One region of the Sphingomonas sp. DMC6 genome, then DNA from elsewhere that is predicted to be linked to it. Evidence: predicted binding sites of a transcription regulator. Region 1 holds the regulator's gene; each other region holds the start of a gene.
What was found. The regulator LexA, encoded in region 1, represses DNA repair genes until DNA is damaged. The targets are predictions, from matches to a motif close to GTTCCNCNCTTGTTCT.

Region 1 (2,202 bases):
GCGATCGCGCTGACAGTTGCGCCTGCGGCCGAGGCGCAGACCGACTGGGCGAAGACACGAGCCGAATGGAACCAGCCCGTGGCGCCCTTCCGCATTCTGGGCAATGTCCATTATGTCGGCACCGCGGGCATCGCCGCCTATCTCATCACGAGCCCGCAGGGGCATATCCTGATCGACGGTGGCATGCCCGAAAGCGCGCCGCTGATTGCTGCGAACATCGAGAAGCTCGGCTTCAAGCTGAGCGACGTGAAGATTTTGCTGATCAACCACGCGCATTGGGACCATGCGGGCGGCCTCGCCGAGCTGAAGCGCAGGACTGGCGCGCGGTTGCTGGCAAGCGCTGCCGAGGTACCGGCGCTGGAGCTTGGTCGATCGGACTATCGTCCCGATATTTCCATCACTGCGCCACCCGTGAAAGTCGACGGCGTTCTTGCCGACGGGCAGGAAATTCGCCTGGGCACCAACACGCTGGTAGCGCACCTCACGCCCGGTCACACCAAAGGGTGCACCAGCTTCACGCTGGAAGTCCCCTCGGGCGGCGACAGCCTGACGGTATTGTTCGCCTGCAGCCTCACCGTTGCCGACCAGCCGCTGACGCCCGGTCATGGCTATGACGCTGCACCGGCCGATTTCCGCGCCACCTTCGCCAAGCTCGGCGCGATGCAGGCGGACGTCTATCTGAGCTATCACCCTTCGCAATTCGATTTCGACGCAAAGCGGGCAAAACTTCTCGCCGGAAATCCCGAGGCTTTTGTCGATCCCGGCGAATTACACCGGCGCGTCGAGGAAGCGCGTGCGGATTTTGAAGCGGAACTGCAGCGATCGTCCCCGCAAAAGTGACGATCGTTGCCCAGCGTCCCGCCCGCTCGTCAGTATCGCCGCAACAATCCGGCCAGGCGTCCCTGCACGCGGATCTGGTCAGGGCGGTAGCGCTGCGGGGAATAGTCGCGGTTGGCTGGATCGAGCCGGACCATCGACCCTTCCTTGCGGAAATATTTGAGCGTCGCCTCCGCATCGTCGATCAACGCGACGACGATCTCGCCCTCGCGGGCGGTTTCGGTGCGGCGGATCAGTGCATAGTCGCCATCGAGGATACCGGCTTCGACCATTGAGTCGCCCGCGACTTCCAGCGCATAATGCTCGCCCGAGCCCAGAAGCGCGGCGGGAACCGGCAGCATGGTCGAGCCTTCGAGTGCCTCGATCGGCGTACCGGCGGCGATACGACCGTGCAGCGGAATTTCCACCACGTCGTTCGCCGGCGCAGGCACGGTCGCCGCCGGTGCGGCAGGAGCGCTGACCTTCGGCTTGGGCGCGGGCTTGCGCTCACCCCGTTCCGGCATGCGCAGCACTTCGAGGGCGCGCGCGCGGTTCGGCAGGCGACGGATGAACTCGCGTTCCTCCAGTGCGCTGATCAGGCGGTGCACACCTGACTTGGACTTAAGGTCCAGCGCCTCCTTCATCTCCTCGAACGAGGGCGAAACGCCCGTTTCGTTCAGGCGATCGGCGATGAAGCAGATCAGCTCGTGCTGCTTGCGCGTGAGCATCCAATCCTCCGGGTCTAGAACAGACTGGGAACGTTTATGCAATGTTCCGGGCCCGTGTCAAGCGATGTCGAGGATTTCCACGGAGTCGCCTGTTTTTGCAGGGCCTGCACCGGCTTCGCGGACGATCAGGCAGTTGCTTCGAGCCAGAGTCCGCAGCATCGAACTGTCCTGGATCGTCGAGGCACGGACCCGCCCGTCGACCAGTTCGGCACGCAGATAATCGGTGCGGTCGCCATTGGCGGGCAGGTCTTCGCCGAGCACGGCCAGACGGGTGCGCGGGAAGGGATCGGCCGCGCCGGCGATATGCGCGATCAGCGGCCGGACGAACAGCAGCGCGGTGACGAAAACCGAAACCGGATTGCCCGGCAGACCTACTACAACGGTCAGTCCGCGACGGCCCGCCATCATCGGTTTGCCCGGGCGCAGCGCGATTCGCCAGAAATCGATGACGGCGCCGGCCGCTTCCAGCGCGGGGCGGACCAGATCGTGATCGCCCACCGAGGCACCGCCGGTGGTGACGAGAATATCGGCATCGACGCTGGCGAAGCTGCGCGTGAGCTGCGCGACGTCATCGGGGAGAATGCCCAGGTCGATGATCGTCACCGGCAGGTCGGCCAGCAAGGCGGCGAGCATCGCCCTGTTCGATTCGGGCAGTTGT
Region 2 (2,202 bases), on a different contig from region 1:
AGGGCGATTTCGCCGAACGCGACCGCATCGGCCGGCACCGGGCGCTCCGACAGCGCGGAAACGAGCGCCGCCGCCACCGCCAGATCGGCCGCGGGGTCTTGCACCCGATAGCCGCCGGCGATGTTCAGATAGACTTCGCACGCCGAAAAGCTCAGCCCGCAACGCGCCTCCAGCACCGCCAGCACCATCGACAGCCGCGCCGAATCCCAGCCGACCACCGCCCGGCGCGGGGTGGCGCCCGAGGCGAGGCGGACGGTGAGCGCCTGTACCTCGACCAGCACCGGCCGCGTACCCTCCAGCGCCGGGAACACCACCGTGCCGGTCACGCTTTCATCGCGCTGGGTGAGGAATAGCGACGAGGGATTGCCGACCTCGGCAAGCCCCTCTGCCTGCATCGCGAACACGCCGATCTCGTCGGTGCCGCCGAAGCGGTTCTTCACCGCGCGCAGGATGCGATAGAGGTGGCTGCGCTCGCCTTCGAACGCGAGCACGGTATCGACCATATGTTCGAGCACGCGCGGCCCGGCGATCGCGCCGTCCTTGGTGACATGGCCGACCATCACCAGCGCGGTGCCGCGTTCCTTGGCGAAGCGGATCAGTTCCTGCGCGCTGGCCCGCACCTGGCTGACGGTGCCGGGGGCGCCTTCGATCAGGTCCGAGTGCATCGTCTGGATCGAATCGATGATCAGCAGGTCGGGCGGCGCCGCACCACCGAGCGTGGTGAGGATGTCGCGGACCGAGGTGGCGGCGGCAAGCTGCACCGGCGCCTGCCCCAGCCCGAGCCGGCGCGCGCGCAGCCGCACCTGATCGGCAGCCTCCTCACCCGAAACATAGGCGACGGCGAGCCCCCTGGCGGCGATCTTCGCTGCGGCCTGGAGCAGCAGGGTGGACTTGCCGATCCCGGGATCGCCGCCGATCAGCGTTGCCGAACCCTCGACGAACCCGCCGCCCAGCGCGCGGTCCAGCTCGGCAATGCCGCTGGCCATGCGTTCGGGCAGCGCGACATCGGTATTGAGCCCGGAAAGCTGGATCGCGCGGCCGCCCGATTGCAGGTTATGCTTGGCCTGGAACGGCGTGACGGTGGCACCGGCCTCTTCGACCAGCGTGTTCCATTCGCCACAATCGCCGCATTGCCCCGCCCATTTCGACGTGACCGAGCCGCAGGCCTGGCAGACATAGCGTTTCTGAGGTTTCGCCATGGCGGCGGTGTAGCGCGGGAGAAACGAAAAGGGAACGGATTTTGCTGCTTCTTCGGTAAACCACGCTCCCCTCCCGCTTGCGGGAGGGGTTGGGGGAGGGAGCGACGGGGAAGAAGCGCGGAGCCGGTCAGCCCCTCCCCTAACCCCTCCCGCAAGCGGAAGGGGAATACAGAAGCCGACTACGGGGTAGCGAGTGCCCCCCCGGCGCTTGCCCCATGCCCCGCGCCCGACTATGCCCCTCCCGCAAATGCAGCCATCCGATCTTCGTGTCGCGCTCTTCAGCGGCAATTACAATTATGTTCGCGACGGCGCGAACCAGTCGCTCAACAAGCTCGTCGGCTATTTGCTGCGGCAAGGCGTCACCATGCGCATCTACTCGCCGACCACCAGCACGCCGGCCTTTCCGCCGGTAGGCGATCTGGTAAGCGTGCCGGCCTGGCCGGTGCCCGGCGGCCGTTCCGAATACAAGTTCGCAACCGGCCTGCCCGCCAGCATCCGCGAGGATCTGGAAGCGTTCGCGCCGAACATGATTCATGTCTCGGCGCCCGAGTTCCTGTGTCACCGCGCGGTCACCTGGGCCCGGCAGCGAGAAATTCCGGCGGTCGCCTCGTTCCATACCCGGTTCGAGACCTATCCCGCCTATTATCATCTCGGCTTTGTCGAGCCGCTGATCATCAATATCCTGACGCGCTTCTACAACCGGGTCGACGAAGTGGTGACGCCGGGCAAATCGACGGCCGACCTGATCCGCGGCTGGGGCGTGAAGACGCCGGTGCGCATCTGGTCGCGCGGCGTGGACCATGACCGTTTCAACCCGGCGCGCCGCAGCCTGGAATGGCGGCGCTCGCTGGGCATCCAGGATCACGAGTTCGCGGTCGGTTTCCTCGGCCGGCTGGTGCTGGAAAAGGGCCTCGATATCTTCGCGGCGGTTTGCAACACGCTGGCGCGCCAAGGCGTGCCGCACCGCGTGCTGGTGATCGGCGAAGGCCCGGCGCGGCAATGG
Region 3 (2,202 bases), on a different contig from region 1:
CGCAAGTCGACCGGCCATCGCCCGCCGGCAAGCGCCACCTACACCATCTTCCACACCGATCCGCGCACCACGCCCCCCGAGGACTATCGGCTCGACCTGTGCGCCGGCGCCGCGCATCCGGTGGCGGACCCGGCGCAGGGCATCGAGCCGGGCCTGATTCCGGCCGGGCGCTGCGCCATGCTGCGCGTGGTGGGCCAGGCCGACGATCTCGAGCCGGCGGCGCTGTTCCTATACCGCAACTGGCTGCCGGAAAGCGGCGAGGAGCCGGGCGACTTTCCGCTCTTTGCCCGTCGCGTGACCTTCTTTCCCGACGTTGCCGAGCATGAAGCGGTGACGGAGCTGTATCTGCCGCTTCAATAGCGCCCATGGTGCAGCTTGCGCGGGGCGCACCACAAGCGGTTGTGCCCCGCGCGATTCATCCCCGTAAATTTATTTGCAGTTCCATGTTCGTTCCCTTGCCTTTTGCGAAGGTAAGGAAAGTCCGTGCGTCGCGCCTGGTAACCGGTTTCGGCTGTGCCACGAACCGAGTCATTTCAGCGACGAACCGTTGCATTCAGAAGTCATTTACTGTCTTGTGCCCGGACTCGGATTGGCACAATCTGTAGTGGTTGCACTGGGGAGCACGCTCAAGCACTGGTAGACCTTGGTTCGCATAGCCATATGCGAGGCGGGACTGTTCGTGCCGGCGGCCGGGAATGCGTACACTTTTTGTTCTTACGCAAACCGGACAGTGCTACCATCGGGTACAACCCCCGAGTCGTACAGCGTAGGGCATCACAGGGGCTTGCAGGCATGGAATTCAGGGACACCGAAACGAGCGTGAACGACACCGCCACCATCGAAGCCGCGCCTGCCGTGCGCAAGGAACTGGACAGCAAGGCCGTTGCGCCCCGACCCTATCCGGTCGAGGTCGATCATGCCCGCGACGCACTGCTCACCGATTTCGGCAAGGAAACGCTGCGCGACCGCTATCTGCTGCCCGGCGAAAGCTATCAGGATCTGTTCGTCCGCGTCGCCTCTGCCTATGCCGACGATGCCGCGCACGCCCAGCGGCTCTATGACTATATCTCGAAGCTGTGGTTCATGCCGGCCACCCCGGTGCTGTCGAACGGCGGCACGGGCCGCGGCCTGCCGATCAGCTGCTACCTAAACTCGGTGCCCGACAGCCTGGACGGCATCGTCCAGACCTGGAACGAGAATGTCTGGCTCGCCTCACGCGGCGGCGGCATCGGCACCTATTGGGGCAGCGTGCGCGGTATCGGCGAGCCGGTCGGCCTGAATGGCAAGACCAGCGGCATCATTCCGTTCGTCCGCGTGATGGATTCGCTGACGCTCGCGATTTCGCAGGGCTCGCTGCGCCGCGGTTCGGCCGCCTGCTATCTCGACATCTCGCATCCCGAAATCGAGGAGTTCCTCGAAATCCGCAAACCCTCGGGCGACTTCAACCGCAAGGCGCTGAACCTGCACCACGGCGTACTGATCCCCGACGCCTTCATGGAAGCCGTGCGCGACGGCGCGGAGTGGGAGCTGAAGAGCCCGAAGGACGGGTCGGTCCGCGGCAAGGTCGATGCGCGCGCGCTGTTCCAGAAGCTGGTCGAAACCCGGCTGGCGACGGGCGAGCCGTACATCGTGTTCTCGGATCACGTGAACTCGACGATGCCCAAGCATCATCGCGATCTGGGCCTGAAGGTCTCGACCTCGAACCTCTGCTCGGAAATCACGCTGCCGACCGGCCGCGACCATCTGGGCAACGACCGCACCGCCGTGTGCTGCCTGTCCTCGCTCAACCTGGAAACCTGGGACGAGTGGAGCAAGGACAAGCGCTTCGTGGAAGACGTGATGCGCTTCCTCGACAACGTCCTGACCGACTATATCGCGCGCGCGCCCGACGAAATGGCCCGCGCCCGCTATTCGGCGGAGCGCGAGCGTTCGGTCGGACTGGGCGTGATGGGCTTCCACAGCTTCCTGCAGGCGCGCGGGCTGCCGTTCGAAGGCGCGATGGCGAAGAGCTGGAATCTCCGCATCTTCAAGCACATCAGCGCGCAGGTGAACGAAGCGTCGATGGCGCTGGCGGTCGAACGCGGCCCCTGCCCCGACGCCGCCGACATGGGCGTGATGGAACGATTCAGCTGCAAGATGGCGATCGCGCCCACCGCGTCGATCTCGATCATCTGCGGCGGCACCAGCGCCTGCATCGAGCCG
Region 4 (2,202 bases), 250 kb from region 1:
CGTACGGCCGGAGGATCTGCGGATCGACGCACTCGTCCGCCGGGTGGGGCAGGGCGGCATCGACGAGGTGGTGCTGGCGATGAACGCCACACTGGAGGGGCAGACGACCGCCCATTATGTCTCCGAACGGCTGGAGGCGTTCCCGGTGCGCGTGACGCAGCTTGCCCACGGCCTGCCGGTGGGGGGCGAGCTCGACTATCTCGACGAGGGCACGCTCGCCCAGGCGCTCCGCGCGCGGCGTCCGGTTGCTTGACGCTGCGGGGCCGCTCTCCTAAATTTGGGGGATGGCCATCCTCCCCATCGTCGAAGTACCCGATCCGCGTCTGCGCCTTGTCTCTGAACCTGTGGAGACGGTGGACGATGATCTGCGTGCGCTGATCGGCGATATGTTCGACACGATGTACGACGCTCCGGGCATCGGCCTGGCGGCGATCCAGGTCGGCGTGGCGAAGCGTGTGATCGTGATGGACTTGCAGGAGGAAGAGGACGAGGAGGGCAAGCCGATCCGGCATCCGCGCGTCTTCATCAATCCCGAAATCCTGGAGCCGTCGGAGGATCAGTCGGTCTATACCGAAGGCTGCCTGTCGGTGCCCGACCAGTACGCCGACGTCGAACGCCCCGCGCGCTGCCGGGTGAAGTGGCTCGATGAGAATGGGGCGGCGCATGACGAGGTCTTCGAAGGGCTGCTCGCGACCTGCATCCAGCATGAGATGGATCACCTGCAGGGCATCGTGTTCCTCGACCACCTCTCGCGCCTCAAGCGCGACATGCTGCTGAAGAAGCTGAACAAGGCCCGCCGCAGCGCCGCCTGAGGGCGGCCAATCCTCTTTAACTGCCGTCATCCCGGCGAAGGCCGGGATCCATTCGCCACGCCGCCGGGGCTTGGGGCGTGACGGAGGCCCCAATGGATTCCGGCTTTCGTCGGAATGACGACGGTTGGGGTCGGGCGCCTCACACTTATCCACCGAAGCCTTTCCATTCGCGCCCAACCGATCCCCGCCGCCCTTGCGACAGCCTTGCCCGACGGGTAAGTTCGCGTCCTGTTCCCCCGGAGGCGTACTTTGAACCCGTTGCTGATCGTTTTCGTGATCGTTGCCCTTGTCGCCGGCGTGGTGCTCGGCTGGCTGCTCGGTGCCCGTGGCACGGCAGAGGCGCGGGCGGAGAGCGCGCGGCGAGAGGCGGATTTCAAGGCCGCGATCACCGATCTCGCCATGGCCGAGGAGCGCGCCCACCAGATCCCCGAACTGCGCGAGGAAGTGGCGCTGCTCCGCGACGAGCGCGACGCCGCCCGCATCGAGCTGGCCGAGCTCAAGGCCAAGGCCGGCGCGTTCGAGGAGCGGCTGGCCGAGTTCATCAACGCGCGGGAGACGATGTCCGGCCAGTTCCGCGAAACCGCCGCCAAGATGCTCGACGAAACCCAGCGCGCCTTTCTCGAACGTGCCGAGGCGCGCTTCCACCAGGCGGGCGAAAAGAATGAGGAGCGGCTGCGCACGCTGCTCCAGCCGATCGACACCACGCTCAAGCGCTATGAGGAGGGGCTGCAGCGGGTCGAGAAGGATCGCAGCGACAGTTATGGCCAGCTCCGCGAGGCGATCAGCGCCGTCCATGCCAGCCTGGGCGAGACGCGCGCGGAAACCTCCAAGCTGGTCAATGCCCTGCGCGCCGCGCCCAAGACGCGCGGCCGCTGGGGCGAGCAGCAGTTCCGCAACCTGATCGAGATCGCGGGGCTGTCCGGCCATGTCGATTTCGCGTCCGAAGTCTCGGTCACCACCGAGGACGGCATGCTGCGGCCGGACTTCATCATCCGCCTGCCGGGCGACCAGCAGCTGATCGTCGACGTGAAGTGCGTGCTCGACGGCTATTTGCAGGCGGCCGAGTCGACCAGCGCCGAGGAGCGCACCGCGGCGCTCAAGGCCCATGCCAAGGCGATGAGCACCCATGCCGACGCGCTGTCGCGCAAGGCCTATTGGGCGCAGTTCGAAAAGGCGCCCGATTTCGTGATCATGTACATCCCCGGCGACAATTTCCTGTCCAGTGCGCTGGAAGTGGACATGGAGCTGTGGGAGCGCGCGGCGCGCAACCGGGTGATCATCGCCGGCCCCTCGGCCTTCCTGCCGCTTGCCCGCACCGTCGCGTCGATGTGGCGCCAGCAAAAGCTGACCGAGGACGCCCGCGAAGTCGGCAAGCTGGGCAAGGAATTGT

Region 2: the regulator LexA is predicted to act here: its motif matches at 1,308-1,323, upstream of radA (DNA repair protein RadA).
Region 3: the regulator LexA is predicted to act here: its motif matches at 700-715, upstream of ACT53M_RS03900 (ribonucleoside-diphosphate reductase subunit alpha).
Region 4: the regulator LexA is predicted to act here: its motif matches at 1,032-1,047, upstream of ACT53M_RS00950 (DNA recombination protein RmuC).

Annotation. Positions count from the first base shown of each region.
Region 1 covers NZ_JBQUYT010000001.1:468,111-470,312, reverse strand. The annotation lists gene bla (subclass B3 metallo-beta-lactamase) at 1-840, shown strand, start outside; gene lexA (transcriptional repressor LexA) at 870-1,544, opposite strand; gene ACT53M_RS01990 (molybdopterin molybdotransferase MoeA) at 1,602-2,202, opposite strand, start outside.
Region 2 covers NZ_JBQUYT010000004.1:306,455-308,656, reverse strand. The annotation lists gene radA (DNA repair protein RadA) at 1-1,199, opposite strand, end outside; gene ACT53M_RS11935 (glycosyltransferase family 4 protein) at 1,447-2,202, shown strand, end outside.
Region 3 covers NZ_JBQUYT010000002.1:23,359-25,560, forward strand. The annotation lists gene ACT53M_RS03895 (AraC family transcriptional regulator) at 1-360, shown strand, start outside; gene ACT53M_RS03900 (ribonucleoside-diphosphate reductase subunit alpha) at 793-2,202, shown strand, end outside.
Region 4 covers NZ_JBQUYT010000001.1:220,722-222,923, forward strand. The annotation lists gene recR (recombination mediator RecR) at 1-253, shown strand, start outside; gene def (peptide deformylase) at 285-812, shown strand; gene ACT53M_RS00950 (DNA recombination protein RmuC) at 1,062-2,202, shown strand, end outside.